DNA from 3 places in the Streptosporangium sp. NPDC049376 genome. Region 3 is predicted to be linked to each of the others. Evidence: predicted binding sites of a transcription regulator. Region 3 holds the regulator's gene; each other region holds the start of a gene.
What was found. The regulator HrcA, encoded in region 3, represses chaperone genes, less so after heat shock. The targets are predictions, from matches to a motif close to TTGGCACTCTCNNNNNGAGAGTGCCAA.
Positions count from the first base shown of each region.

Region 1: a site for HrcA is predicted at 1,458-1,484, ahead of ACIBVQ_RS39005 (von Willebrand factor type A domain-containing protein). Genes of this name have one in related genera too.
Region 2: a site for HrcA is predicted at 8,385-8,411, ahead of groES (co-chaperone GroES). Genes of this name have one in related genera too.

Region 1 covers NZ_JBITMT010000033.1:46,400-56,437, reverse strand. Annotated here, with positions in the region: gene ACIBVQ_RS39005 (von Willebrand factor type A domain-containing protein) at 1-1,339, opposite strand, end outside; gene ACIBVQ_RS39000 (asparagine synthase-related protein) at 1,595-3,364, shown strand; gene ACIBVQ_RS38995 (selenium-binding protein SBP56-related protein) at 3,448-4,836, shown strand; gene ACIBVQ_RS38990 (hypothetical protein) at 4,923-5,522, shown strand; gene ACIBVQ_RS38985 (MerR family transcriptional regulator) at 5,569-6,387, shown strand; gene ACIBVQ_RS38980 (sulfite exporter TauE/SafE family protein) at 6,469-7,239, opposite strand; gene ACIBVQ_RS38975 (rhodanese-like domain-containing protein) at 7,236-7,805, opposite strand; gene ACIBVQ_RS38970 (rhodanese-like domain-containing protein) at 7,802-9,139, opposite strand; gene ACIBVQ_RS38965 (metal-sensitive transcriptional regulator) at 9,266-9,535, opposite strand; gene ACIBVQ_RS38960 (hypothetical protein) at 9,602-10,038, opposite strand, start outside.
Region 2 covers NZ_JBITMT010000002.1:845,225-855,262, forward strand. Annotated here, with positions in the region: gene ACIBVQ_RS09220 (hypothetical protein) at 1-105, opposite strand, end outside; gene ACIBVQ_RS09225 (GuaB3 family IMP dehydrogenase-related protein) at 397-1,515, opposite strand; gene guaB (IMP dehydrogenase) at 1,601-3,082, opposite strand; gene ACIBVQ_RS09235 (helix-turn-helix transcriptional regulator) at 3,630-4,628, shown strand; gene ACIBVQ_RS09240 (DUF5319 family protein) at 4,727-5,104, shown strand; gene ACIBVQ_RS09245 (hypothetical protein) at 5,065-5,268, opposite strand; gene ACIBVQ_RS09250 (sigma-70 family RNA polymerase sigma factor) at 5,360-5,998, opposite strand; gene groL (chaperonin GroEL) at 6,271-7,893, opposite strand; gene groES (co-chaperone GroES) at 7,984-8,295, opposite strand; gene ACIBVQ_RS09265 (MarR family transcriptional regulator) at 8,479-8,991, opposite strand; gene ACIBVQ_RS09270 (FAD-dependent oxidoreductase) at 9,092-10,038, shown strand, end outside.
Region 3 covers NZ_JBITMT010000001.1:256,082-266,119, reverse strand. Annotated here, with positions in the region: gene ACIBVQ_RS01110 (16S rRNA (uracil(1498)-N(3))-methyltransferase) at 1-303, opposite strand, end outside; gene dnaJ (molecular chaperone DnaJ) at 337-1,479, opposite strand; gene hrcA (heat-inducible transcriptional repressor HrcA) at 1,492-2,505, opposite strand; gene ACIBVQ_RS01095 (hypothetical protein) at 2,701-3,429, shown strand; gene ACIBVQ_RS01090 (DUF3097 domain-containing protein) at 3,489-4,322, shown strand; gene ACIBVQ_RS01085 (DUF4870 domain-containing protein) at 4,346-4,894, shown strand; gene hemW (radical SAM family heme chaperone HemW) at 4,907-6,118, opposite strand; gene ACIBVQ_RS01075 (glycoside hydrolase family 18 protein) at 6,277-7,554, shown strand; gene lepA (translation elongation factor 4) at 7,664-9,505, opposite strand; gene ACIBVQ_RS01065 (hypothetical protein) at 9,580-10,038, shown strand, end outside.

The DNA of each region.
Region 1 (10,038 bases), on a different contig from region 3:
GGAGATACTCGGCGAAGGCCGCGGCGACCACGTCCACCTGGAACCGCGGCGACGACTTCTCCCACGGAGAGGAGACCAGGTCGGCCCGTCCGATGGAGCCGCTGACCTCACCCGGGGCGCGGGTGTCGGGGTCCTGCCAGCGCACGGTCGCGGTGGCGAGCTGGCCGGAGGCGCCCTGGCGCAGCCGTACCTCGTACAGGGCCGTCACCGTGTGACCGGGGCCGACCTCGCCGCCGTCCTTGCTGTCGTCACGGAAGTCCTCGGCCGCGATCCGCCTGTTCTCGTAGCCGATCAGGTTGTAGGACTCGACCGTGGCGGGGTTGAACACGACCTGCGCCTTGGCGTCGCGGGCCCGCAGGTCGAGGGTGGCGGCGAGTTGCTCGACGAACACCTTGCGCGCGTCGTCGACCGAGCTGACATAGACGGCGGCGCCGTCCCCGTTGTCGGCGAGCTGCTCCATCAGCTGGTCCCCGTAGTCACGGCCGACCCCGACGCACAGCAGGGTGATCTGCTTGCCCGCGTACTCCTCGACCCGGTCCAGGATGCCCTGCCAGCTGGTGTCGCCGTTGTTGGCCAGGCCGTCGGAGAGCAGGATGACCCGGTTGGTCGCCACCGGCCTGAAGGCCTTCGCCGCCTCCTGATACCCGGTGGTCAGCCCCGCCTCCAGGTTCGTCGAGGCCTGTACGGCCAGCCGCTCGACGGCCGCGTCCAGCTCCTGCCGTTCGGTCGCGGGGGTCATGGACAGCACGACCTGGGCCTGGTCGCTGAAGGCGACGATGGAGATCTTGTCCCCGGGCCCGAGCTGTCCGATGAGCCGGTGCAGCGCCTCACGGACCAGGTCGAGTCTGCCGGGTTCGCCCATCGAGCCGGAGACGTCGACCACGAAGGTCAGGTTCGCCGGGCGTCGTTCCCGTGACTGCGCCTGACGGGTGCGCAGACCGACCCTGAGCAGCGCCGTACCGTTGCCGGGCATCCGTGCGCCGTCCAGCTGTACGGAGAAACCGTCGTCCTCGGGTTCCCGGTAGTCCTGGCGGAAGGAGTTGACGAACTCCTCCGGTCTCACCCTGTCCCGCTCCGGGAGTCTGCCCTCCCCGATGGCGCGTCTGGCGTAGTCGTAGGAGGCGGTGTCCACGTCGAGGGCGAAGGTGGAGATCTGGTCGACGGTGGTGTCGTTCATGTCCTTGGACGTGCCGGTGTCGTTCTCGCGTTCCTCGGGTGCCTGGGCGTTCGCGTCGCCCCTGGGCTGGGTGCTGGGCGACCTATTCGCCGAGCTCCCGCAGGCGGCCGTGACCCACAGGGCGAGGACGGCCAGGACGACGGCGAGCGTGCGTGGTTTCATGTTCGCCTCCACAGAGATTCACAGGGATTCGCCGTGATTTATCTGGATTTGCATGGATTCACGGAGGTTCGCGGGATTCGCGCGCCATCCCGTACGACGACCCCCTCATGACCTGGGCCTGGCGCTTGACCCAAGCGAGCGCAAACCGTGCCCGGCGCGTGATCGGCCTCTCCCCGCTCGACACCTCAAGTGACCACACGTTTTCCTCATTAATCAGGCTTCGTGCGGAAAAAAGGGGACATAGGATTCGGGATCATGCGCGTGTATCTCGGACTGGCGGCCAAGCGTCCCGAAGCCGGAATTCCCGAGGTGGTGCTGCACACCGTGCGCGCCTCGATCGAGACCGCCTTCCCCGTCCCGGCCGAGGTCATCAGGCCCCGCGAGTGGCACAGGCCCGGCGTCAGCCTGTTCGCCTGGACCAACGAGCCCGACGACTCCCGGACTCCCCCGCTGCTGGCCACCGGCCACGACAGGGTGACCGGGGTCAACGGCAACCTGGCCGTGCCCGGCGACGTCGACCGGCTCGCGGGCGCCCCCGAACTGAGCGCCGAGGCGGTCGGCGGCTGCTTCTCGGTCTTCCGCGCGACCGGTACCGAACTGGCCGCCGCGACCGCGATCCACCGGGTCTGCCCGGTCTACTACGCCGAGGCCCCGGACGTGCACGTGATCGGCAGCAGGGCTCTGCTGGTCAGCCTGGCCGCCTTCGGCGAGCGGATCGAGTGGGACGTGCTCGCCCTGCAGTCGATGATCCGGCAGGGCTACTTCCTGTCCGACGAGACGCCCTACCGGGGGGTCAGCGCGCTGCCGCCCTCCTCGACCGTCACCGTCAGGGGCGGCAGCCGCACGGTCACCGAGGCGCCGCTGCCGGTCGCCGTCGCCGCGCCGTCCTCGGCCAGGCGGCGCAGGGCCCTCATCGGGGGGCTGGCCGACGCCCTGCTGACCTCGGTCGAGCCGCTGCGCGCGGCCGGCGAGCCGGTCAACCTCGCCCTCACCGGCGGCCGGGACAGCAGGCTGGCCGCCGCGGTGCTGCACGCGGCGGGGATTCCGCTGCGCGCGACCACGAACGGCCTCGACAGCCACCCGGACGTGATCCTCGCCGGGCGGATCGCCGGGGCACTCGGCGTCGAGCACACGGTCATCCCCCCGGCGCGCACCGAGCGCAGGGACGCCGTCCTGGTCGAGCACCCGCTCGCCAGGACCTACGAGACACTGCGGACCTGCGAGGGGATGACCTCGGCCTACGAGTCGATCGTCGGCTACCTGCCGTACAACGCCAGGCCGACCATGTCGGGGCAGAGCGGGGAGGTGTTGCGCGCGGGCAGCTTCCTGCTGCTCCAGAGCGACCTGAGTCCCAAGGCGCTGCGGCGCCGGATCGACACCACCTTCATGCGGGACAAGGCCCTGTTCAGCGCCGAGGCCAACGACCACGCCCGTGAACTGGCCCGCCCCTGGCAGGAGCGCGAGGGGGTCGAGGCCCTCGACCAGATGTACGTCTTCTACCGGATCGGCCGCTGGCAGGCCGGTTCAAGGGCGGGATCGCAGCGCCGGGGCGACCCGGTCTGGCCCTTCCTCGACAACCGGGTGGTGCGCGCGGCCCTCGGGCTCGACCAGGCGTGGCGGCTGTCGGAGGAGGTCGTCCACGAGCTCATCACGACCTTCGCCCCGAAACTTCGCCACATCCCCATCGAGGGCAAGCCGTGGCGCTTCACCGCCGACAGGCGCTACTACCCCTGGCAGCGTAAGCCGGGATTCCTGACGGCTCCGAAGACCGGGGGCGGCTGGAGCTGGCGCACCAGCCCGGGTGAGGCGCTGAGCGGCGTGCTGCGCGACCACATCCTGGAGCACCTCGACCTGCTGGCCCCGATCGTCTCCCCCGACGAGGTCCGCAAGCTGTTCGCCGCGCCCGTGGTCACCAAGCCCGCCCAGGTCTGGCATCTCTACACGGTGGCCACGATGCTGTCGGGCGCGTACCCGGGCAAGGCCCCCGAGGGACTCGACGAGATCCACGTCCAGGTCCCCTCCTGACCCGGCTACGTAAAATCACCCCTAGACAGCGGAGAGTTTTCCTACAACATTAGTGGGATATTGATCTCGGCCTAGGAGTTCCCGTGGCACTCATTCAGCCCGATCCCACCTTCTATCCGTCGGCCCGTGACGCCATGCAGGCGCCTCGGGAGGAGCTCGCCTACGTCGCCCTGCTGGACGCCGAAGGGCAGGGCCGTCCCGACGGGCTCGCCACGATCGACCTGTCGGACGGGTCGATCGTCAGCGTCGGCGACATGCCCCACGCGGGCGACGAGCTCCACCACTTCGGGTGGAACGTCTGCAGCGCCGCCCTGTGCCCGTACGCCCCGCACCCGCACGTCGAGCGGCGCTACCTGGTCCTGCCGGGACTGCGCTCCAGCAGGATCTACGTGTTCGACGTCAAGGACGACCCCCGGCGGCCCAGGCTCGTCAAGACGATCGAGCCGGAGACCGTATTCGACAAGACCGGCTACAGCCGCCCGCACACCGTCCACTGCGGCACCGACGCGATCTACGTCAGCGCGCTCGGCAACGTGGACGGCGACGCGCCCGGCGGCGTCTTCACCCTCGACCACGACACCTTCGAGCCCAAGGGCCGCTGGGAGGTCGACCGGGGCCCGCAGGAGCTGCACTACGACTTCTGGTGGCACCTCGGCCACGACACGATGATCACCAGTGAGTGGGGCACCCCCAACCAGATCGAGGCGGGCCCCTCGCTCGACCTGCTGGTCGGCAGGAAGTACGGCCACAAGCTGCACGTCTGGGACCTGACCAAGCGCAGGCACCTGCAGGAGATCGACCTCGGGGACCAGCACCAGATGGCCCTCGAACTGCGTCCCGCGCACGACCCGTCCAAGACCCACGGCTTCGTCAACACGGTCATCAGCGTCGAGGACCTGTCGGCCGGCATCTTCACGTGGTACCAGGACAACGGGGTCTGGAAGGCGGAGAAGGTCATCACCATCCCCGCCGAGCCCGCCGACCCCGAGCTGCTGCCCGAGCCGCTCAAGCAGTTCGGAGCGGTTCCGCCGCTGGTGACCGACATCTCGCTGACCCTCGACGACCGCATCCTGCTGGTCTCCTGCTGGGGCACGGGCGAGTTGAAGGCCTACGACGTCTCCGACCCGTTCTCCCCCCGCGAGACCGGTTCGGTGCGCCTCGGCGGCATCGTCGGCAGGACCCCGCACCCGGCGCGCCAGGGACGGGCGCTGAACGGCGGCCCGCAGATGGTCGAGGCCAGCAGGGACGGCCGGCGGGTCTACTTCTCCAACTCGCTCTACCGCTCCTGGGACGACGTCTTCTACCCCGACGGCATCTCCAGCTGGATCGCCAAGGTGGACATCGGCGACGACGGCTCGCTCTCCCTCGACGAGGGCTTCTTCGTCGACTTCGCCGCCGACGGCCGCCGGGCACACCAGATCAGGCTGCAGGGAGGCGACTCCTCCTCCGACTCCTACTGCTTCCCCTCCTGATCCCGCGACGACCGCAGAAAGGAGTCGGCCTCCTCCATGAACGCTCTTGCGGGCCCCGCCCCGAAGAACAGGACGGAGCGCGCGAGATGGACCTGACGTCCGTGCTGGTCCTGGCCGGTCTCGGCGCCTTCCACGGCCTGAACCCGGCCATGGGCTGGCTGTTCGCCGTCGCCCTCGGCCTGCAGGAACGCTCGCGCTCCGCGGTGCTGCGCGCCCTGCCGCCCATCGTGCTCGGCCACGCGGGCTCGGTGCTGGTCACGCTCGCGCTGGTGTCCCTCGCGCGGCTGGCCGTGCCTCCCAGGGCCGTCTCCTACGGCGTGGCGGCCGTGGTGTGCGGGTTCGGGATCTGGCGGATCGTACGGCGGCGCCACCCCCGCTGGGTCGGCATGCGGGTGAACCGGTGGCAGCTCGCCGGGTGGTCGTTCCTGATGGCCACCGCGCACGGGGCGGGCCTGATGGTGCTCCCGGTCACCCTGCGCGGTGGCCACGGCGCCGCCGTACTGGCCTCGCAGAGTCTGCTGGCCACGGCGGTCCACACCCTTGCGATGCTGACGACGGTCACGGCCGTCGCCCTGCTGGTCTACGAGAAACTGGGGGTGGCGGTGCTGCGCAAGGCGTGGTTCAACCTCGACCTCGCCTGGGCCGTGGCCCTCGTCGGCGCCGGGGCCTTCGCCGCCCTCACCTGACACGTTTGACCCTGACACCGTGTGAGCCCGTACACCTGGAACCATCATGTTCAGCATCGGAGACTTCGCCCAGCTCGGCCGCGTTTCGGTACGCATGCTGCGCCACTACGACGCGCTCGGGCTGCTGCGGCCCGCCCACGTCGATCCGGCCAGCGGCTACCGCTTCTACCACGCGGCGCAGCTCTCGCGCCTCAACCGCGTCATCGCGTTGAAGGACCTGGGCCTCACCCTGCAGCAGGTGAGCTCGATCCTCGACGAGAAGGTGACCGTGGCCGAACTCCACGGCATGGTACGGCTGCGCCGTGCGGAGCTTGAGGAGCGGATCGCCGCGGACACCGCGCGGCTGCTGCGGATCGAGGCGAGGCTCCGGACGATGGAGAGGGAGGGCCACATGGCCGTCGAAGAGGTCGTCGTCAAGCATGTCCCGCCGGTGCGGCTGGCGGAGGTCAGCGCCGTCGCGGCGAGCTACGACAGTGAGGAGATCGGCCCCGTCATCAAGCCCCTGTACGAGGAGTTGTTCCAGCGCCTCGAAAGGGCGGGGGTCGCACCGTCCGGGTACGGCATCGCCCACTACGAACCCACCCAGGACGGCTCGGTGGTCGTGCACGCCGGAGTCGAGGTGACGGCCCAGCCGTCCCCGGGACACGACTTCGAGATCGTGGACCTGCCCGAGATCGGGACGGCCGCGACCATCGTCCACCGGGGGTCGATGGACCACGTCGACTCGACCTACCAGATCCTGGCCCACTGGGTCGAGGAGCACGGCTACCGCAGTCTGGGCCTGGCCAGGGAGATCAGCCTTGAGTGCCCGGCCGACCACGAGAAATGGGTGACGGAGATCCAGCTCGCCGTGACGGCCGGGTAGCCCTGACCCGGTTCGTCCAAGGAGGGGATTCGTCGCTCACCTGGACGGATCCCCTTCTCCACGGTGACGCCGATCCCGGTCCTAGATCCACGCGCCCGCGGCGACCAGCGGCGCCAGCGCCAGGACGGTCCAGGCGAACCAGCGCCGGATCCGGTCGGCGGGCAGCCGCGTGGCCAGGCGCCCGGCGACCAGCGAGGTGAGCAGCGCCCCACCGGCGAAGAGCAGCACCAGGCCGTAGTCCAGCCGCGTGCCCACGTGCCCGGCGAACCCCGCCACCGAGTTGACCGCGACGACGACCAGCGAGGTCCCCACCGCATCGGTCGCGGTCAGGCCGAGCAGCAGGGTCAGGGCGGGGACGACGGCGAACCCCCCTCCGACGCCGAACACCCCGGTCAGCACCCCGACACCGCCTCCCGCGGCCAGCGCCCTCGGCAGGCACCGACGGCGGTTCACCCGCCCCGCCGTGGTACGGCAGGCACCGCCGGTCGACTCCACGTCGCGCAGCATCCGCACGGCGACCACGACCATGATGACCGCGAACGCGGGCAGCAGCAGTTCGCCGGGCAGCCCACGGCCGAGTACCGCCCCGGCGAGGGCGGCAGGCACGCCTCCCGCGGCGAACACCGCCGCGACGCTCCAGCGGACCTGTCCCCGGCGCAGGCGTGGGACGAGCGCCCCCACGCTGGAGATCGCCACAACCGCCAGCGAGGTCGGGACGGCCACCGCCACCGGCTGGCCCGCGCCGTAGACCAGCACCGGCACGGCCAGCACCGAGCCACCCGCGCCGAGCAGTCCCAGGCTGACGCCCACGACCACCGCGCCGGCCAGCACCAGGGCCACGGTGAGAGTCATCGCCGACAGGCCCGCGCGAGCGCGGCGGCGGGATCACCGGCACCGGCCCTGTTGTACGGCAGGCGGGCCAGCAGCATGCCCATCATGCAGTTGTCACTGGCTCCCGCGTAGCCGAGCCCTGCGCCGACGAACGCCGTGACGAACAGGGCCGGTGCCCACCAGAGGCTCAGCGTGACGGAGCCGAGGACCAGCAGCCCCGCGACCAGGCGGACCTGCCTCTCCAGGCTCCAGCGGCGCCGTCCCCGGTTGACGGGCGCCCCCGAGGTGATCCAGGCGTTCAGCCCGCCGGTCATGACGGCCGTCCCGCGCAGCCCGGCGGCGGTGAGCTTGTCCTGGGCCGTCCTGGCTCGTCCGCCGGACTGGCAGACGAGCACGCTCCGGCCGGTCATCGCGCCGGCCAGTTGCGGCAGATACGCCTCCAGCCGGTCGAGGGGCACGTTGACGGACCCGTCGATGTGCGCGCTCTCGAACTCGGCGGGGGTTCGCACGTCCAGCAGCAGCACGGCGCCTTCGGTCTCCCGGGCCGCGGTCAGCGCCCGGACGGTGGCCACGTCGACGGCGTTCACCGCGCCTCCCCCTTTCCGGCCAGGGCCGCCGCCACCTGCGAGGCGCCCGCGTCGCCGAGCACGACCGGGTGCAGGCCGTGGCGGGTGAGGACGGTGGCGGCGATCGAGGCCCGGCGGCCCGAGCCGCAGACGACCAGCACCTGCCGCTCGCCCCGCAGCTGTTCGGGGACACCCTGGGTGAGCAGGTCCGGCAGGAATCGCTCGACGGCGCCGGGCAACGGGTCGGCCCGCCGTTCGCCGGGCATGCGCACGTCCAGCACCCGGGCTCCGGGCATCCTTTCGAGGAAGTCGGTCAGGCCGAGCAGCTCGAAGCCGGCGCTCGCGTGCCCGCCGAGGTCGCGGACGACGCCGCGCACGTCGTCGACGCCGATCCTGGCCAGCTGGGTGAGGGCCTCGGTGACGTCCTGATCGGGTTCCGCCACCAGCACGATCGGTTCTCCGTACGGCACCAGCCAGCCCGCCCAGCTGCCGAAGTCGTCGCCGGGCGCAATGCCGGTCGATCCCGGCAGGAACCCCGCCGCCTGCACCGCACGCGGGCGGACGTCCACGACGTGCGCGTCTTCGGGGATCTCCTCGACCGTTGTCTCCGGCGGACGCAGGGCCGGCATGGCGGGCGCTCCGAGAAGGTTGGCCGGTCCCATGTGGGCGTAGAAGGCCGGGATGGGCATCGGCGCGGCCAGCAGTTCGTCGGCGAAGGCCTCGGCGTCGGGCAGCGCGAGCAACGGGTTGTCCCGTCGCTCGTCGGCGATCGTGGAGGTGTGGCGGCCGACGCCCGACACGCTGCAGAAGGATCCCTCGCCGTGCGTCGGGAACAGGCCCACCTCACCGGGCAGCGCGGCCAGCCGGTGCAGCGAGCCGTACTGCAGCCTGGCCAGGGTGCGGGCGCGCTCGGGTCCGAGCAGGTCAGGCCGCCCCGCGGAGGAGACCAGCAGGCTGCCGCCGGAGAAGACCGCGACGGGCTCGCCGTCGATCAGCACCAGGTAGCCGGTGTGCTCCGGCGTGTGGCCGGGCGTGTGCATCGGGCGGATGGTCAGGCCGCCCCCACCGTCGATGTCCTCCAGATGGAAGGCCGGGGTGTGCGGGTACGCCGCCGCGGCGGCCGCCGGGAGCACCAGTTCGGCGCCGGTGCGCAGCGCCGCCTGTCCGCCTCCCGAGACGTAGTCGTTGTGCAGGTGGGTCTCCAGCACGAAGCGCAGCTCGACGTCGCGTTCGGCGGCCACGTCCAGGAAGCGGCCGATGTCGCGTTGTGGATCGACCAGGACACCGCGCCCCTCGTGGACGAGCAGGTGACTCTGGTCGCCGAGACCGGGCGTGCGGAACGAGATGACCTCCATCGTGGTCCTTCCTTTGGCAAATACCCCGGGGGGTATCAGTGAGACATGAGCAGGGACTGGGTACCCCGGGGGGTATACATGGGACACACGGCGAGCGGGTGTCCCCACCGCTCGCCGCCCTTCGGTTCAGGCCAGGGCCAGGAAGAGCTTCTCCAGTTCCTCGACCCTCATCGGGGCCTCCTCACCACGGGCCTGGGCGTCCTGGCAGCATTTCAGGCCGCTGGCCACGATCTTGAACCCCGCCCGGTCGAGCGCCTTGGACACGGCCGCGAGCTGGGTCAGGACCTTCACGCAGTCCTCCCCCGCCTCGATCATCGAGATCACACCCGCGAGTTGCCCATGGGCACGGCGCAGCCGTGTCACGGCGTCGCCCACCATCGATTCCGTCAGCTCCATACCCCCTAGGGTATGTATGGGTGTCCGTTTCGGCAAATCAGCGCATGTCAACGGCCGAAACTCCCGCTAGGAACGGCGTGGGTCGTAGTTCCGGAACTCGATCAGGCGGACATTGCTCTCCGGCAGCAGGGGCACCCCGCTGCCGGAGTCCAGCACCACCCGGCGCCCCAGGGGCTCGCGCAACGTGACGTCGATCCGGCCGGCCCTGCCGACGTCGGGGCAGATCCTCACGTCGTCGTCGTCCCGGACGTCGACGTCCACGACCACCGCCTCGGGCGTCTCGTGGACACGCGAGCCGTACGTCGTGTCGCAGTCGCCGTGCAGGTAGCTCAGCCGGAGCTCGGTCGGCGCGCTCGCCTCGTAGGTGTCCACCTCCTGGATCCCGTCGTCCAGCGGCCGGGGCGGCCCGCCCATCGCGGCCGGGTCGACCGCCACCCGCCGGAACGGCTCCGGCACGCCCCGCACGGTGAAGTCCCACGTCGGAACCCGTACCTCTCCCCTGC
Region 2 (10,038 bases), on a different contig from region 3:
GCGGAGCCGGTCAAGGGTCAGCCCCCTCGCTTCGACCGCGGCGCGGAGCGCGACGTGGAACGGGCCTTCCCGAAGAGCGACCCGCAGCTCACGATCATCCGACACATGGGAATGTTCACAGATTTTTCGGCTTACGTCACTTTTGCCGACGCAGACAGTGTCAATTTCGTGACCAGCCGCCGGTCTGCGTCGACACCCATGACAGTGTCCCCCAGCGCCAATCCCTGGCACCCAGCGCACATCCGGCGCGCCTCCCGTGCCGTCCGACGACACCCGACCTGGGGCCTTCCCGGTCGGTGATGGACCTGTTCCGGAGCGGTACCGGGCCACGGCGCACGGGCGGGAAAACACGCGTGCCCGGAGCGAATCGCTCCGGGCACGGCAGAAACGGCGGTGTCAGGAACCCTGGGGGGCGACGACGACCTCGACCCGCTGGAACTCCTTCAGGTCGGAGTATCCGGCGGTGGCCATCGTCCGCTTGAGCGCGCCCATGAGGTTCATCGAACCGTCGGCGACCGAGGAGGGACCGTGCAGGATCTGCTCCAGCGTGCCGACCGTGCCGAACTGCACCCGCTTGCCCCGGGGCAGCTCGGGGTGCTGGGCCTCGGAGCCCCAGTGGAACCCGCGGCCCGGGGCCTCCGTGGCCCTGGCGAGGGGAGAGCCGACCATGACCGCGTCAGAACCACAGGCGATCGCCTTGGCGATGTCACCCGAGGTGCCCATGCCGCCGTCGGCGATGACGTGGACGTACCGGCCGCCCGACTCGTCCATGTAGTCGCGCCGGGCCGCGGCCACGTCGGAGATCGCGGTGGCCATCGGCACCGCGACGCCGAGCACCGTGCGCGTGGTGTGCGAGGCGCCGCCGCCGAAGCCGACCAGGACGCCGGCCGCGCCGGTCCGCATGAGGTGCAGCGCCGCGGTGTAGGTGGCGCAGCCGCCGACGATCACCGGAACGTCCAGCTCGTAGATGAACTGCTTGAGGTTGAGCGGCTCGGCCCGCCCGGAGACGTGCTCGGCGGAGACCGTGGTGCCGCGGATCACGAAGATGTCCACACCCGCGTCGATGACGGCCTTGTGGTACTGGACCGTGCGCTGCGGGGACAACCGCACCGCCGTGGTCACCCCGGCCGCGCGGATCTCCTCGATGCGACGGCCGATCAGCTCTTCCCTGATCGGCGCGTTGTAGATCTCCTGGAGCCGCCTGGTCGCGGCCTCCCCCTCAAGCTCGGCCACCTCGGCCAGCAGCGACGTCGGGTCGTCGTAGCGGGTCCACAACCCCTCAAGGTCGAGTACGGCCAGCCCGCCGAGCCTGCCCACCTCGATCGCCGTCGCCGGGGAGACCACGCTGTCCATCGGGCTCACCACGACGGGCAGCTCGAACCGGTAGGCGTCGATCTGCCAGGCGATCGAGACCTCCTCGGGGTCACGGGTGCGGCGGGAGGGAACGATGCCGATCTCGTCGAGCGCGTAGGCACGGCGGCCGTTCTTGCCGCGGCCGATCTCCACCTGAGTCATATGCCTGTCTTTCCATGTCATGCCTGTACGGCGGGCCGTACCGTGCCGTCACGGCCCGGCCCGTCGCGAGAACCGGGTCGGGACTCTATCGGCGGTGGTAGTTCGGAGCCTCGACGGTCATCTGGATGTCGTGCGGGTGGCTCTCCTTGAGCCCGGCCGCGGTGATCGGCATGAGCTCGCACCTGCTGTGCATGTCCTCGATCGTGCGGCACCCGGAGTACCACATGCCCTGGCGCAGACCGCCGACGAGCTGGTGGGCGACCGCGGCGACCGGCCCGCGGTAGGGGACCTGGCCCTCGATGCCCTCGGGGATGAACCTGTCCTCGCTGCCGACGTCGGCCTGGGCGTAGCGGTCCTTGCTGAAGGAGGTTCCGCCGCGCTCGCGGTTGCGGACCGCGCCCAGCGAGCCCATCCCCCGGTAAGACTTGAACTGCTTGCCGTTGATGAAGATCAGCTCACCCGGTGACTCCTCGCAGCCCGCCAGGAGCGAGCCGAGCATGACCGTGTCCGCCCCGGCCGCGATGGCCTTGGCGATGTCACCGGAGTACTGCAGGCCGCCGTCGCCGATCACCGGGATTCCGGCGGGACCGGCCGCGAGCGAGGCCTGGTGGATGGCCGTGACCTGCGGCGCGCCGACGCCCGCGACCACCCGGGTGGTGCAGATGGAGCCGGGCCCGACGCCGACCTTGACCGCGTCGGCCCCCGCGTCGACCAGCATCTGGGCACCCGCGCGGGTGGCGATGTTGCCGCCGACGACCTGGACGCCGCTGTTGGCCTTGAGCTTGGAGATCATGTCGGCCAGGCCCTTGGAGTGGCCGTGCGCGACGTCGACCACGACCACGTCGACCCCGGCCTCGATCAGGGCCGCCGCCCGCTTCTCGGCGTCCTCGCCCACGCCGATCGCGGCTCCGACGACGAGCCTGCCGTCGGCGTCCTTCGTGGACAGGGGGTACTGCTCGCTCTTGGTGAAGTCCTTGACGGTGATGAGCCCGCGCAGCCGTCCGCCCGCGTCGACCAGCGGCAGCTTCTCGATCTTGTTCTTGCGCAGCAGCGCGAAGGCGTCGTCCCTGGAGACCCCGACCGGCGCGGTGACCAGCGGCATCGAGGTCATGACGTCGCGCACGGGGCGGCCGTGGTCGGTCTCGAAGCGCATGTCGCGGTTGGTGACGATGCCGACCAGCACGCCGTTCTCGTCCGTCACCGGGACACCGGAGATGCGGTAGGTCGCGCACAGGCGCTCGACGTCGGCGAGCGTGTCCTCGGGCGAGCAGGTGACCGGGTTGGTGACCATCCCGGCCTCGGAGCGCTTGACGAGATCGACCTGCTGGGCCTGCTCCTCGATGGAGAGGTTGCGGTGCAGGATGCCGATGCCGCCCTGACGCGCCATCGCCACCGCCATCCGCGCCTCGGTGACCGTGTCCATCGCGGCGGAGACGAGCGGGATGCGCAGGGTGATGCCCCGCGACAGGCGGGTGGTGGTCTCCGCCTCACCCGGCTGTAGATCCGAATAGGCGGGAACCAGGAGCACGTCGTCGAACGTGAGCCCGGTCTCGGTGAACCTTGCCATCTGCGACCCTCCTGCCACGGCGCTCTCAAGTGGAGTGGGGAAGGCGCCGGCCCCCGGGTCACAGTTTAGAGTCTGGCGCCAAACCCGGAGGACACCGGGGAAGGTGGGGAACCGGACGGCCGGTGAGCGTCCGGTTCCCCTCCCTGAAGGACGGGAGCCGGGCGGCCGACGGACCGCCCGGTCCCGGCCGGGGTTTGGGGAACCGAGCGGTCGGTGACCCGCCCGGCTCCCCGGTCACCGGCGGGAGGCGCGGGGACACCGCACGCCGCCGGACCCCCCTCCGCGTCCGAACGGCCACTACGCCCACGCCCCTCGCCGACGCTGGGTAAAGTCTGCGTTACCTTCTGTTCACACGCAATGTACGGACGTGCAGTTGCACGAAGCTGCACCCGACCGCCCAGGAAGGACCGGGTTCCCCGATCGGCGACGGCTCGGGACGAGTCGTCCACGAGACCGGAAGGGGCCCAGAAGACGCAACGCCCGGACACCGGTGATTTCGGGACGTTATTCTCGCGGAACGCCGTGCCATCTCTGGAGCCTCTCGCCGATGCGTACCGACACACCGCCGCTTGAGAGTCTGGGCTTCACCTCGGCCCAGATCTCTCTCTACAACGCGGTGCTACGCCTGCACCGCGCAACCTGCGCCGAACTCGCCGACGCCCTGGACGGCTCGCCTGAGCGGCTGAGCCGCGAGCTGGCCACCCTGGTGAAGCTGGGCGTGGTCCACGAGCAGGGCGGCGAGTACCTCGCCCGTCACCCCGCGACGGCCCTGGGCCACCTGCTCGCCGACCGGCTCGACCGGCTCGCCGCGGAGAGCCGCAGGATCGACACCGTCGTCGGGTCGATCCGCGACCTCATCCACGAGTACGACGCGGGCCGCGACTACCAGGCGGGCCGGTTCTCCGTCGACCTGGTCGGCGGGGCGGACGAACTGTACGAGAGCGTGATCGGCATGGCCGTACAGGCGCCGCCGCTCGAACTGCTCTCGGTCATCCCCGACCGGCGCACGATGAACGACTTCGCGCACCGCTACGCCGACCAGTGGATCGGGGCGCAGCGCGCGGGCCTGCTGTCCACCAGGAACATCATCCCGGTCCAGACCCTGGAGATCCCCGCGCTGCGGGAGAAGCTGAGCCAGTTCCAGCAGGCCGGGGCCCGCGTCCGCACCCTGGACACGGTGCCGAGCTGGTTCCTGATCGCCGGGACGGACGCCGCGGGTGTGCCCGCCCGGTGGGGCGGCACGCTGGCGGAGAGCGCCTACAACTTCCACCTGGTCAGAACCCCCGTCGTGGTGGACGCGCTGCGTTCCCTCTTCGACGAGCTGTGGGCCCGCGCGGCGCCGCTGCCCTGGCCGCGCCGGGGCGACGGGATGATCCAGGTGCTGCGGCTCGCCGCCCAGGGCGTCTCCGACGAGATGATCGCCAGGCAGCTCGGGGTCTCGGTGCGCACGGTGCGGGCCCGCTTCGCCGACGCCATGGCCGAGCTCGGCGCCCAGTCCCGCTTCCAGGCGGGCGCGGAGGCCGCCCGGCGCGGCTGGCTGACGTGAAGGCCTCTTTGCGCGCCTGCGCGTCGCTCCGCGTGCCCGTGGGCCGCCGGTTGGACCTGCCGCACATCAAGGTCATATCAAGGCCATAAGGTGGGATCGTGCTCGACGACGTCCCCCGCGACCCGTTCGCGGACGACCCCGACGACCCGGCGGCGGCACTGGGCGAGACGGACTCCCCCCAGTCGCTGACCTCCGCCGAACGCGACGAGGCCATGACGGACCTCGCCGACGTCGAGGTCTTCCGGTCTCTCCTTGAGCCCCAGGGGGTGCTCGGGCTGGTGCTCGACTGCCCCGAGTGCGGGGAACAGCACTACTTCGACTGGGAGCTGCTGCGCGGCAACCTGCGGCAGATGATCGACAACGGCAGGCCGCAGGTTCACGAACCCGCCTACCAGCCCGACCCCACGAACTATGTGACCTGGGAGTACGCCAGGGGTTACGTCGACGGGGTGACCGACACCGAGGGGCACCGCTGATCGACGTCGTCGATCAGCGCGGCCAGTAGACCGACGGCGACGTCCGAGGACGAGGCGGGCTCACGCCGGGAGAGCCCGTCGAGAAGGCGGTCGGTCTCGGTGACGCCCCGATCCTCCTCAGGGCCGTATCTCCGGACGGGACGCCTGGGGTGGACCGCCGTCATGGGCTCACCCGCCAACGGGTCTCACCGGACCGGCGAGACCCACTCCACGCTTCCCGGCGGCGCCGGCGAATCCGGCCCGGCTGGTCCGCGGTCAAGCCGTCGACTCCAGCTCCGCCATCGCGCGCAACCGCGCGAGCGCCCGGTGCTGCGCGACCCGGACCGCGCCTGGTGACATGCCGAGCACGTTACCCGTCTCCTCGGCCGACAACCCCGAGACCACGCGGAGCATGAGCAGTTCACGCTGGTTGTCCGGGAGCCTGGAGAGCAGCCTGCGGGCGTGCTCGGCCTCGATGTAGCGCACCACGGTCTCCTCGGGCCCCGGCCCCTCGTCAGGACCGTCGGGAAGGTCCTGGGTGGGTACGGCGGAGCGCACCGAACTGCGCAGCGCGTCGGCCACCTTGTGGGAGGCGATGCCGAAGACGAAGGACGCGAAGGGTCTGCCCATGTCGCGATAACGCGGCAGGGCGGACAGAACCGCGATGCACACCTCCTGCGCCACGTCGTCCGCGATGTGGTACTGACCGGAAACCCGCCCGAGGCGAGCACGGCAATATCGGACGACCATTGGCCGTAACTGCGCGATCAGAGATTCGATCGCGGTGCGATCTCCCTGAACGGCGAGGCTCGTCAGATCCTTGAGATCGTCCCTGTGGGGGACCCCTTCAGATCTCGTCGCAAGCCTTACCCCACTTTTGGCGTCGGCGACGCATCCCTCGGTCACGTTAGGCATGATGCCCGCCCCGATCGAGCCTGTCGTCATGGCGAACGGCTACGGATTGGTCACATTGAGAGGGCGATAACGGGGCGTAATCAATCGACCACAATAAGGCTTTGCGCCTGAAGGAATATTTCATTGGACCGCCGATTATGTCGGCCATTGGTCACATGAAAGTTTACTCCTTACGCGCATCCTCGCATGACGCTTTGAGGCACGTTTCGGTTTACCGGAAAACGAAACGGCCCGCATCCGGTGAGAGATGCGGGCCGTACGGCGAAAGCGGATCAGTGGCCGTGGCCGTGACCGTGGCCGTGCCCGGCGGCGGCCGGAGCCTCCTCCTCGGGCTTGTCCACCACGAGGGCCTCGGTCGTCAGCAGCATGCCGGCGATGGAGGCGGCGTTCTGGACGGCCGAGCGGGTGACCTTGACCGGGTCGATGACGCCCTGGGAGATCAGGTCGCCGTACTCGCCGGTGGCGGCGTTGAGGCCCTGACCGACGGGGAGCTCGGAGACCTTGGTCGTCACGACGTAGCCCTCAAGGCCGGCGTTCTCCGCGATCCAGCGGGCGGGCTCGATGAGCGCCTTGCGGACCACGGCGACACCGGTCGCCTCGTCACCGGACAGGCCCAGGTCGTCGAGGACCTTGGAGACGTGGATGAGCGCGGAGCCACCGCCGGAGACGATGCCCTCCTCGATCGCGGCGCGCGTCGCGGAGATGGCGTCCTCAAGGCGGTGCTTCTTCTCCTTGAGCTCGACCTCGGTGGCCGCGCCGACCTTCAGCACGCAGACACCGCCGGAGAGCTTGGCCAGACGCTCCTGGAGCTTCTCACGGTCCCAGTCGGAGTCGGACTGCTCGATGGCGAGCTTGATCTCCTTGACGCGGTCGGCGATGGCCTGCGCGTCGCCCGCGCCGTCCACAACCGTGGTGCTGTCCTTGGTGATCACGACACGGCGGGCCGTGCCGAGGACCTCCAGGCCGACGTGCTCCAGCTTGAGGCCGACCTCCTCGCTGACGACCTCGCCACCGGTGAGGATGGCGATGTCCTGCAGCATGGCCTTGCGGCGGTCACCGAAGCCGGGGGCCTTGACCGCGACCGAGGTGAAGGTGCCGCGGATCTTGTTGGTGACCAGGACGGCCAGGGCCTCGCCCTCGACGTCCTCGGCGATGACGAGCAGCGCCTTCTTGGTCTGCGCGACCTTCTCCAGCAGCGGCAGGAAGTCCGCGACCGAAGCGATCTTGTTCTGGTTGATCAGGATGTAGGGGTCTTCGAGAACCGCCTCCATCCGCTCCTGGTCGGTCACCATGTAGGGCGAAAGGTAACCCTTGTCGAACTGGAGACCCTCGGTGAACTCCAGTTCGAGGCCCATGGTGTTGGACTCTTCGACGGTGATGACGCCGTCCTTGCCGACCTTGTCGAACGCCTCGGCGATCAGCTCACCGATCTTGGCGTCCTGCGCGGAGATCGTCGCCACGTGGGCGATCTCCTTCTTGTCCTCGACCGGCCTGGCCGAGTCGATCAGCTTGTCGCTGACGGCCTTGGCGGCCAGGTCGATGCCGCGCTTGAGGGACAGCGGCTGGGCGCCGGCCGCGACGTTGCGCAGGCCCTCGCGGACCATCGCCTGGGCGAGGACGGTCGCGGTGGTCGTGCCGTCACCGGCGACGTCGTTGGTCTTGGTCGCCACCTCCTTGGCGAGCTGGGCGCCGAGGTTCTCGTACGGCTTCTCCAGCTCGACCTCACGCGCGATGGTGACACCGTCGTTGGTGATGGTCGGCGCGCCGAACTTCTTGTCGATGACGACATTGCGGCCACGGGGGCCGAGGGTCACCTTGACCGCGTCGGCGAGGGCGTTGACACCACGCTCAAGAGCGCGGCGCGCGTCCTCCTCGAAGGACAGGATCTTGGGCATTGTGGTCCTCTCTGAAAGCACGTCGGCGCATCAAAGCCCCGGGCGCTCGCGCGACCCGGGGCTCGATACGTCATCTCTGCGAAGTGTCGGTTACTTCTCGATGATGGCGAGCACGTCGCGGGCGGAGAGCACGAGGTACTCCTCGCCGCCGTACTTCACCTCGGTGCCGCCGTACTTGCTGTAGAGGACGACGTCGCCCTCCTTGACGTCGAGCGGAATGCGCTTGTCGCCGTCCTCGTCCCAGTTGCCAGGGCCGACAGCGAGGACCTTGCCCTCCTGCGGCTTCTCCTTGGCGGTGTCCGGGATGACGAGACCGGAAGCAGTGGTCTGCTCGGCCTCAAGCGGCTGGACCACGATGCGGTCGCCGAGCGGCTTAACGGGAACCTTGGTGGCGGTCGTCACGTCGGACCTCCCCTTCAGATTTGAATGATCTAGAAGAGGCGACCAGCGGTCTGCCGTCGCGGGTGTCAGACCTGCCTCGTCGCGTATGTTTGGCACTCTCACCGGGAGAGTGCCAATACGGAACAGTATGCAAGGAGGCCTTGACAGTCAACACGAACCGCCTCCGCACTGGGTACGCGAACCTCAAACCCTGCGTCGCCCCGCCGCGGGCAGACCCCTGACCCGCGCGATCTCGGTCTCGTACAGCTCCCGCGAACCGCGCAGGAAACCCAGCACGAAACGGATCTCCTCGTCGGAGTAACCCGAGATCAGCCGCCTCCCCCGTTCGACGACGGGACCGTACAGCTCCTCGACCTTCGCGAGGGTCTCGGGGGTGGCGCGTACGACCACCTTCCTGCGGTCCCCGGGATCGGGGGAGCGCGTCAGGTATCCGGCCCGTTCGAGGCGGTCGAGCATCGCGGTGACGCTGCCCGTGGTGAGCCCCAGGCCCGTCCCGAGGACGCTGGGTGTGACGTTCCCCTCAGCCCCCTCGCGCACCAGGATCTCCAGGCAGCGCAGGTCGGTCCTGTTCACCCCGAGGTGGATCGCGACCGCCTCGTCGAAGGCGTCGACGGCCGTCTGACCCGCCTGGACCTCCCGCCCCAGCTCCGCCCTGAGAGCGCCGTCCCCATGCGCGGGACCATTTTCCCTTGACATTCAAGCCTCTCGACCATCAAGCTAAATATGCCTCGAACATCAAGATACATGGCGTTCGAGAAGAACACCCCTGTCCAGACCCGTCCTCCAAGGGAGACCCGTGTCCCCTCTCCACGTGATCGTCATCGGTGCGGGCACCGGCGGAATGTGCCTGGCCCACGGCCTGCGGCGCGCCGGGATCTCGGTCGCGGTCTACGAACGCGACCGCACCCGCGCCGACGGCGTGCACGGCTACCGCGTCGGCATCGACCCGACGGGCAACCAGGCGCTCCGCGAGTGCCTGCCCCCCGAGCTGTTCGACACCTACACCGCCACCTGCGCCAGGACGCCCGCCCACTTCAACGTGCTGACCGAACGGCGCAGGACGGTCGCCTCCTTCCGGCTGCCGGAGAGCACCGACCCGGTCCACAGCGAACGCTCGGTCTCCCGGATGACCCTGCGCCAGGTGCTGCTCACCGGGATGGACGACGTCGTGCGCTTCGGCAAGACCTTCACCCACTACGAGCACGGCGCCGACGGCACCGTGACCGCCTTCTTCGACGACGGCACCTCGGCCACCGGCGACCTGCTCGTCGCCGCCGACGGCACCGGCTCCAGGGTCCGCAGGCAGTACCTCCCGCACGCGAAGGTCAGGGACACCGGGGTGATCGCGGTCTCCGCCAAGGTCGCGGTGACCCCGGAGACCAGGGCGCTGCTGCCCGAGGAGGTCTTCAACGGGATCTCCGCCACCTTCGCCCCGAAGGGCCAGTTCTGCATCTGGCACGTCATGGAGTTCAAGTGGGACCGCGACGGCGAGGTCAAGCACGGCGTCGGCGGCAACGACGCGGAGCTGATCGCGCGCTGGCCCGGCCTGCTGTACGACAACACCCGCGACTACATCAACTGGGGCTTCTCCGCCTCGGCCCGCAGGTTCCCGCCCGGGGTGATGGACCTGCGCGGCGAGGACCTCAAACGGGTGGTCCTGGACATGACGCCCAACTGGCATCCGGACCTGCGCGCGCTGTTCCGGGCCGCCGACCCGGGCAGCTGCTTCCCCATCGCCATCCG
Region 3 (10,038 bases):
GGCCTCGGTCATCATCTCGACGGCCAGCTCTCCCCTGTCGCCCTTGGGCAGGCCCTGCACGACGACCAGGCGGGGGCGCGGCGGCACGACCTCGTAGCGGCGCAGCACCTCCACCCGGAGCGAGTCCTTGCCCGCGTCGAGCACGACGCACTCGGCGACCGCCCCCGCGCCGTCGGTGAGGTCGAGCCGCTCCCCCGCCCGCAGCCGCCGTACGGCAGCCGCGTGGCGGCCCTCGGGGCCGCCGAAGACGAACTCCCGCCGGGCCAGGTCACCCGGCTCCGCCAGGAAGACCGGAACCGTCATCGACCCTCACAGGCCCCGCGGGCGCCCGCCGGATCAGCGGCCATTGAAGGCGTCCCGCAGGCGGGAGAAGAAGCCCTGCTGGCCGGGGGCGAACTTGCCGGGCGGGCGTTCCTCGCCGCGGAGCCTGGCCAGCTCGCGCAGGAGCTCCTCCTGAGCCTGGTCGAGACGGGCGGGAGTCTCGACGTTGACGTGGATCAGCAGGTCTCCCCTGCCGGTCTCGTTGAGGCGCTGGATGCCCTTGCCGTACAGCGGGATGGTCTGCCCGGACTGGGTGCCGGGGCGGACGTCCAGCTCCTCGGCGCCGTCGAGTGTCTCCAGCGTCAGGATCGTGCCGAGCGCGGCGGCGGTCATCGGGATCTGCACGGTGCAGTGCAGGTCGTCGCCGCGGCGCTCGAACGTCTCGTGGGGGCGCTCGACGATCTCCAGGAACAGGTCACCGGGCGGGCCGCCGCCGGGACCGATCTCGCCCTCGCCGGCGAGCTGGATGTGGGTGCCGTCCTCGACGCCCGCGGGGATGCGGACCTTGATGGTCCGCCGGGTGCGGACCCGGCCGTCGCCGGAGCACTCCTGGCAGGGGTTGCGGATGATCGAACCGAACCCGCCGCACTGCGGGCAGGGACGGGAGGTCATGACCTGGCCGAGGAAGGACCGGGTGACCTGGGAGACCTCGCCGCGCCCGTGGCAGACGTCACAGGTGTCGGGGTGGGTGCCCGCCGCCGCGCCGGAGCCGGTGCAGACCTCGCACAGGATCGCGGTGTCGACCACCAGCTCGCGGGTCGTGCCGAAGGCCGCCTCCCGCAGGTCGAGCTCGACCCTGATGGTGGCGTTGCGGCCCCTGCGGGCCCGCGAGCGGGGACCGCGCCCCGCGCCGCCGCCCGCCGCGCCGAAGAAGGCGTCCATGATGTCGCTGAAGGGGAAGCCGGCGCCGAAGCCTCCGGCGCCCGCGCCGCCCGAGGAGAACGGGTCGGCGCCCATGTCGTACATCTGACGCTTGTTGGGGTCGGACAGCACCTCGTAGGCCTGGGTGATGTCCTTGAACCGCTCCTGGGTCTCAGGGTCGGGGTTCACATCGGGATGCAGCTCCCTGGCCAGGCGGCGGTAGGCCTTCTTGATCTCCTCCGCGCTGGCGTCGCGCCGCACCCCCAGGGTGCCGTAGTAGTCACTCTTAGTAGCCACTTAGTTGACCTCTTAGGATGCAGCCAGGATCTGGCTGACGTAGCGTGCCACCGCGCGCACCGCGCCCATCGTGACCGGGTAGTCCATACGTGTCGGACCCAGCACACCGAGCCGGGCCAGTTGCTTGCCACCCGAACCGTATCCGGCGGCGACGATGGATGTGCCCTGGAGACCCGTGTAGGGGTTCTCCGAGCCGATGCGCACCGTCAGCGCCGACAGGTCCGAGGTCTCACCGAGCAGGCGCATGAGCACCACCTGCTCCTCCAGGGCCTCCAGCACGTCGCGGAGCCCGACGGTGAAGTCGGCCCCCGCGAGATTGGCGGCCCCGGCGAAAACGATCTTCTCATCATGCCGGTCCACAAGGGACTCAAGCAGGACCGAAAGGATGGTGGCCGCGACGGGCCTGTCCTCGGCGGGCAGCCGTTCTGGCAGGTCGGCGACCATGTCGGGAACACTGGCCAGCCCGCAGCCGTCCAGGCAGGCGTTGAGCACCGCGCGCAGGTGCGCCACGCGGTTGTCGTCGATGACCTCCTGCAGCTCCACCACGCGCTGCTCGACCCGCCCGGTGTTGGTGATGAGCACGAACATCAGGCGGTGCTCGTTCAGCGGGACCAGCTCGACGTGGCGGACCTTGGAGTTGGAGATCGTGGGGTACTGGACCACGGCGACCTGACGGGTCAGCTGGGCCAGCAGCCGTACCGTGCGCATCACGACGTCGTCGAGGTCGACGGCGCCCGCGAGGAAGCTCTCGATGGCCCTCCTCTCCGCGCCGGACAGCGGCTTCACCTGGGAGAGGCGGTCGACGAACAGCCGGTAGCCCTTGTCCGTCGGCACCCGGCCCGCGCTGGTGTGGGGCTGGGCGATGTAGCCCTGCTCCTCCAGCACCGCCATGTCGTTGCGGATGGTCGCGGGGGACACACCCAGGTTGTGACGCTCCGCGAGAGCCTTCGAGCCGACCGGCTCATTGGTGGACACGTAGTCCTCGACGATGGCGCGTAGGACCGCCAGCTTGCGGTCGTCAACCAACGTGCTCACCTCCTACCTGCGCTCGGACGGGAAACGCCAGGTCTGGCACTCGGTGTTCCCGAGTGCCAAGTGTACGGCTCCAGCCCGGGGGGTGCGATAACACGGCACCAGGATGGGCGGGAGCGGGTCCTGGAGCAAGCCATTGTCAAGTCAGCTGCTATCGCTATCCAAGTGGTAAGGGCCACAATTAGGTATATGTCCAATGATTTCGGATCTCCTTCGGGTTACGGCACCCCCCAGCAGCCGTACGGCCAGCCCCACCAGCAGCAACAGCAGTACCAGCAGGGCGGCCCCTCCTTCGGCTACCCGCCCCCGGGATACGGCGCCCCCCAGGGCCCGCCGCCGAAGGTGAAGCCCAGCGTCGGCTGGATCGTCGGCGTGTGGCTGCTCTTCGTGCTGAGCGTGATCATTGGCTTCGTCGGTTTCGCGGGCGGTCTCTTCAACGCGGTCACCGAAGCCGCCCCGACCTCCTCCTTCGGCCCCGACCAGAAGACGACCGTCAGCATCGACCCGGCGAACAAGCCCGCCATCTACGTCGCCGCGGCCAAGGGCACGAACTTCGAGTGCCAGATCGAGGGCGCCCCGGGAACCGTCAAGCTCCAGCGGCCGAGCTTCCAGCAGACCGTCACCGCCGACGGGCAGCTGTGGGAGCTCGCCCTGCGGATCGGGGTGGACAAGGCGGGCGACTACCCGATCACCTGCACCACCTCGGGCGGGGTCGACGCCAAGTTCGGCGTGGGCAAGGAGATCGTGGCCGACTCGGTGATCGGCGGCACGCTGATGCTGTTCGGCGTGCCGGGGATCGGGTTCCTGCTGGCCGTCATCGTGACGATCGTCGTGCTGGTCAAGCGCAGCGGCGCCCGCAAGCGCCAGGCCGCGGCCGCGGCGGCCCAGTGGGGACAGCCCGGAGCCTACGGCAGGTGATGCCCGCTCTTTGCTACCGTCCCACGTGATCCCCTGCGAGAGGTGGCTGACGGCCGGTGATGTACGAGCGTGACGTGCTGGCGGGAAACTGGCGTCGTCCCCTCAAGGGGAAGATCCCCCAGGTCCCCGCCGAGCCCGACCTGGTCGTCGAGGACGCCGAGAGCGGCTTCTGCGGCGCCGTGGTCGCCTGCGACAAGGAGGCCGTCACCCTGGAGGACCGCTTCGGGCGGCGGCGCCTGTTCCCGCTCGACCCGGCCGCGTTCCTCCTCGAAGGCAGGACGGTGACCCTGGTACGGCCCGCCGCCGCGTCTCCGGGCTCCCGGGGACCCCAGGGGCCACGGCGCAGCGCCTCCGGCTCCATCGCGGTCGAGGGCCTGCGGGCCCGGGTCGCCAGGGAGAGCCGGATCTACGTGGAGGGCGTGCACGACGCCGCGCTGGTCGAGAAGGTCTGGGGACACGACCTGCGCGTCGAGGGCGTCGTGGTCGAGTACCTTGAGGGCGTCGACCACCTCCCCGAGATCGTCGCGGAGTTCGGGCCCGGCCCTGAGCGTCGTCTCGGTGTGCTCGTCGACCATCTGGTCGCCGGGTCCAAGGAGAGCCGGATAGCGGCCGAGGTCTCCTCGCCCCACGTGCTGGTCGCCGGGCACCCGTTCGTGGACGTCTGGCAGGCCGTCAAACCGTCGGCGCTGAGGATCGCCGCCTGGCCCCGGGTGCCGCGCGGCCTGCCGTGGAAGGAGGGCGTCATCGCCGCCCTCGGATGGGGCGTCGATCCCGCGGAGGCCTGGCGCCGCATCCTCGGATCGGTCACCACCTACGCCGATCTCGAACCGGAGCTCCTCGGCCCGGTCGAGCGGCTGATCGACTTCGTGACCGACCCCGCCCAGGACGACTGACCCACCCCATCGAGGAGATGGCCATGAGCGACAATCCCGAGCGGTTCCCGCACGAGGAGCACCCCCGGCCGGGGTACGGAGCGTGGCCCGGCCCTCAGCCCGGCCCCCCTCCAGGCCCTCCCCCCGGGTCCTACCCCGGGCCTCCTCCCGGGCAGGGATACCAGGGGTACCCGCCCCAGGGAGGCTGGCCGTACGGTCACCAGGGGTACGGTGTGCCCGGTTACGGCGGTTACGGCGGGCAGGGCCCGCGTCCGGGCACCGACGACACGACCATGGCGATGCTCGCCCACCTGCTGGGCCTGCTGACCTCGTTCGTCGGTCCGCTGGTGCTCTACCTCGCCAAGCGGGACGAGGCCCCCTACGTGCGGGCCCAGGCGGCCGAGGCGCTGAACTTCCAGCTCACCCTGATGATCGCCTATCTGGTCTCCTGGGTGCTGGCCTTCGTGCTGATCGGCTTCCTGCTGATGCCGCTGGTCTGGATCGGCTCACTCATCCTGATGATCATCGCCGCCGTCGCGGCCAACCGCGGAGAGAGCTACCGTTACCCGCTGAACATCCGGTTCGTGAGCTGAGTCCCGTACCGGTCAGGTCAGGTCGCGCACCAGGGCGTCGGCCAGCAGGCGGCCCCGCAGCGTGAGCACCGCCCGCCCGGTCTTGAACGGCTCCACTTCGAGCAGGCCGTCCGCCAGGGCTCTGGCGACGACCCTCGGCCTGTCCAGCTCGCGAAGCGGGAAGCCCGCGGAGAGTCTCAGCTCCAGCATCAGGCGCTCGACCGCCCTGTCCTGCGAGGTGAGCACCTCGCGGGCGTGCGCGGGCGAGGCACCGGAGGTCAGGCGCTGGGCGTAGGCCGCCGGATGCTTGACGTTCCACCACCGGGTGCCCCCGACGTGGCTGTGCGCTCCGGGACCGACCCCCCACCAGTCGCCGCCGGTCCAGTACAGCAGGTTGTGCCTGCAGCGCGCCGCCTCCGAGGTGGCCCAGTTGGACACCTCGTACCACTCGAACCCGGCCTCGGCGAGCATGCCGTCGGCGATGAGATAGCGGTCGGCGGCCACGTCGTCGTCCGGCATCGGCAGCTCGCCTCGCCGGATCCTGGCCGCCAGCCTGGTGCCGTCCTCCACGATCAGCGAGTAGGCCGACACATGATCGGGCCCCGCCTCGATCGCGGCGGCCAGGGAGGCCCGCCAGTCGTCGTCGCTCTCCCCCGGCGTGCTGTAGATCAGATCCAGGTTGACGTGCTCGAACCCCGCCGCACGGGCCTCCGCGACGGCCTGGGCCGGGCGGCCGGGGGTGTGCGCCCGTTCGAGGACCCGCAGCACGTGCTCGCGGGCGCTCTGCATGCCGAAGCTCATCCGGGTGAACCCGCCGTCGCGCAGCTCCTCAAGGTAGGCCGGGCCGACCGACTCGGGATTGGCCTCGGTGGTCACCTCGGCGCCCGGCGCGAGGCCGAACTCCTCCCCGATCACCTTCAGGATCGCGACCAGGTCGGCCGCGGGCAGCAGGGTGGGGGTGCCCCCGCCGAAGAAGACGGTCTGGACCGGCAGGTCGGCCTCGCCGAGGTTGGCGCGTGCTCGCCGTACCTCCCTGATCGCGGTGCGCGCGTAGTCCTCGCGGGAGGCGCCGGGGCCCAGCTCCGAGGCGGTGTAGGTGTTGAAGTCGCAGTAGCCGCACCGGGTCACGCAGAAGGGGACGTGGACGTAGAAGCCGAAGGGCCGCTCCCCCAGGCCGTGGAGCGCGCTCTCCGGCAGGTCACCCGAGGGGGGTACCGGATCGCCGTCGGGAAGTGTGGATGGCACGTGACCAAGTCTGCCGCCCCGGACGCGGTGCCCGGTACGCCGGATCCGGCCAGACCGTTGACGGGTAGATCGCCCAGGTCTACGATCCGGGAAAACTTAAAGGAAAGTTTCCTATAAGTTCCACCCCCCAAGGCCCCCCAGGCAACGTGGAGAAGCCCGTGCAGAGACTCCTCCGGAACACGCTCGCCGCGGCCCTGGCCGCCGGTCTCGCGGCCACCGCCGCCCCGGCGCCCGCCCAGGCCCAGACCAACACCGGCCACGGTGACCGCTTCAAGCGGGTCGCCTACTTCATCCAGTGGGGCGTCTACGGACGCAACTACCACGTCAAGGACATGGAGACCAGCGGCGCGGCGGCGAAACTGACCCACATCAACTACGCCTTCGGGTCCGTCAGCGCCGAGGGTACGTGCGTCTCCTCGGACGCCTGGGCCGACTGGCAGCGACCGGTACCCGCCGAGCAGAGCGTGGACGGCGTCGCCGACGCCCCAGGCCAGGCCCTGAACGGCAACCTGAACCAGCTCAAGAAGCTCAAGGCCAAGCACCCCGGCCTCAAGGCGCTGATCTCCCTCGGCGGCTGGAGCGGCTCGAAGTACTTCTCCGACGCCGTCCTCACCGAGGAGAGCCGCGCCAAGCTGGCCGCCTCCTGCATCGACCTGTGGCTTCGCGGCAACCTGCCCGACACCGCGGCCGGCACCGGGGCGGGCGTGTTCGACGGCATCGACCTCGACTGGGAGTGGCCCGGCAGCGAGGGCAACGAGGGCAACGTCGTCAGGCCCGAGGACAAGCACAACTTCACGTTGTTCACCACCGAGCTGCGCCGCCAGCTCAACCAGTACGACCGGCGCAGTGAGCTGACGGCCTTCCTGCCCGCGGGCGGACCGAAGATCGACGCGGGCTTCGAGGTCCGCGACGTCTTCAAGAACCTCACCTTCGCCACCATCCAGGGCTACGACCTGCGCGGCTCGTGGGACCCGATCACCGGTCACAACGGCAACCTGTTCACCGACCGGCGCGACCCCAACACGGTGAAGTACAGCGTCGAGCAGACCGTGCGCGACTACCTGAACCGCGGCGCCTCGGCGAAGAAGATCGTGGTCGGCATCCCGGCGTACGGCCAGGGCTGGACCGGTGTGACCGCGGGCGGCAACGGCCTGTTCAAGCCCGCGACCGGCCCCGCGCAGGGCACCTGGGCGGCGGGCACCGACGACTACAAGAACCTGGTCAAGAAGCCCGGAAAGCGCTACCGCGACGTGCTGACCGGCGCCAACTGGCTCTACGACGGCAACGAGTTCTGGTCCTACGACGACCCGGCCACGGTGCTCCAGAAGGCGGCCTACATCCGCCTGCGGGGCCTGGGCGGCTCGATGATGTGGTCCATCGACCAGGACGACGACAAGGCGTCCCTCACCTCGGCGCTCTACAAGGTCCTGCGCTGAGTCTCCCCTGAGACCGGGCGGGGCCGGCGATCCTGGGTCATCGGCCGCCCCGCCCGCACCACCCCGCGACGCCCCCGTCCGCGCTCCTCGCGGGCGGGGGCGTCGCATCTCACTTCTTCGGCTTGTCCGCCGAGGAGGACTCGGTGGACAGCGCGGCGACGAAGGCCTCCTGGGGGACCTCGACACGGCCGACCATCTTCATCCGCTTCTTGCCCTCCTTCTGCTTCTCCAGCAGCTTGCGCTTACGGGAGATGTCGCCGCCGTAGCACTTGGCGAGCACGTCCTTGCGGATGGCGCGGATGTTCTCCCTGGCGATGACCCGGGCGCCGATGGCGGCCTGGATCGGCACCTCGAACTGCTGCCTCGGGATGAGCTCGCGAAGCTTCTTGGCCATCTCGACGCCGTAGGAGTAGGCCTTGTCCTTGTGGACGATGGCGCTGAAGGCGTCGACCGCCTCGCCCTGGAGCAGGATGTCGACCTTGACCAGCTCGGACTCCTGCTCGCCGGAGGGCTCGTAGTCGAGCGAGGCGTAGCCGCGCGTGCGGGACTTGAGCTGGTCGAAGAAGTCGAAGATGATCTCGCCGAGCGGCATGGTGTAACGGATCTCGACCCGGTCCTCGGACAGGTAGTCCATGCCCTGCAGATTGCCTCTGCGGTTCTGGCACAGCTCCATGATGGCGCCGATGAACTCGGAGGGGACCAGCACGGTCGCCTTGACCATCGGCTCGAAGACCTTGTCCACCTTGCCCGTGGGGAACTCCGAGGGGTTGGTGACCGTGAACTCCTTGGCGTCCTCCATGATCACCCGGTAGATCACGTTGGGCGCGGTGGAGATGAGGGAGAGGTTGAACTCCCGCTCAAGACGCTCCCTGACGATCTCCATGTGGAGCAGGCCGAGGAAGCCGCAGCGGAAGCCGAAGCCGAGCGCCGCCGAGGTCTCCGGCTCGTAGACCAGGGCCGCGTCGTTGAGCTGCAGCTTGTCCAGGGCCTCGCGGAGCTCGGGGTAGTCGTCGCCGTCGATCGGGTAGAGGCCGGAGAACACCATCGGCTTGGGGTGCTCGTAACCGCTGAGCGGCTTCGCGGCGGGCTGCGCGCCCGAGGTGACGGTGTCACCCACCCGCGACTGGCGCACGTCCTTCACGCCGGTGATCAGGTAGCCCACCTCACCGACGCCGAGGCCCTTGTCCGCGATCTTGGGCTCGGGGGAGATGACGCCGATCTCCAGGGTCTCGTGGGTGGCGCCGCTGGACATCATCAGGATGCGCTCACGCTTGCCCAGGTGGCCGTCCATGACCCGGACGTAGGTGACCACGCCGCGGTAGGTGTCGTAGACGGAGTCGAAGATCAGCGCGCGGGCGGGGGCGGCGGCCTCGCCGACCGGGGCGGGGACCCGCTCGACGACGTGGTCGAGCAGCTCCCTGACGCCGACGCCGGTCTTGCCGGACACCTTCAGGACGTCCTCGGGCTCGCAGCCGATGAGGTGGGCGATCTCCGCGGCGTACTTCTCCGGCTGGGCGGCCGGGAGGTCGATCTTGTTGAGCACCGGGATGATCGTCATGTCGTTGTTCATGGCCAGGTAGAGGTTGGCCAGCGTCTGCGCCTCGATGCCCTGCGCGGCGTCGACCAGCAGGATCGCGCCCTCGCACGCCTGCAGGGAGCGGGAGACCTCGTAGGTGAAGTCGACGTGCCCGGGGGTGTCGATCATGTTGAGGACGTAGTCGGCGCCGTCGACCTGCCACGGCAGCCTGACCGCCTGTGACTTGATCGTGATGCCGCGCTCGCGCTCGATGTCCATCCGGTCGAGATACTGGGCGCGCATGGAGCGGTCGTCGACCACGCCGGTGATCTGCAACATGCGGTCGGCAAGCGTTGACTTGCCATGGTCGATGTGCGCGATGATGCAGAAGTTGCGGATCACCGCGGGATCGGTCTGGCCAGGCTGAATGCGCACCGGTGTCCGTTTCGACGGGATTGACGACGATCTACGGCTGGCATACCAGCCGTTCTCCATGGTGACATGTCCGGGTGATTACCCGGACCAGAGCACGACGCGGCCTGCGCCTTCTCGTGGCGGTCGCGGCCGTGCTCCTTGTGCTGCCCGGGGTGGCAGCGGCCACCCTCACGATCCAGTTTACCGGGACGCCCGCCCCGTGGGCGAAGAGCACGGGCCATGACGCCCTGTGGCTCGGTCACATGTGGGTGGACGGCCGCAAGGACGCCGCCGACGTCAAGGCCCTGGCCGTACGGCTGCGCGGCACCGGGATCAAGGACCTGTACGTCCATTCGGGCCCGTTCGGCCTCGACGGCGCGCTTTCCCCCGAGAAGTACTCCGGGGCCGCCGCCTTCCTCAAGGAGATCCACGCGCGGCTTCCCGGCGTCCGGGTCTCGGCGTGGCTGGGGCAGAAGGTGAACGGCCGCCTCAGCCTCGGCGACGCGGCCGCGCGCCAGCGGGTGCTCGACGGCGCCCGCGCGGTCATGGCCGTG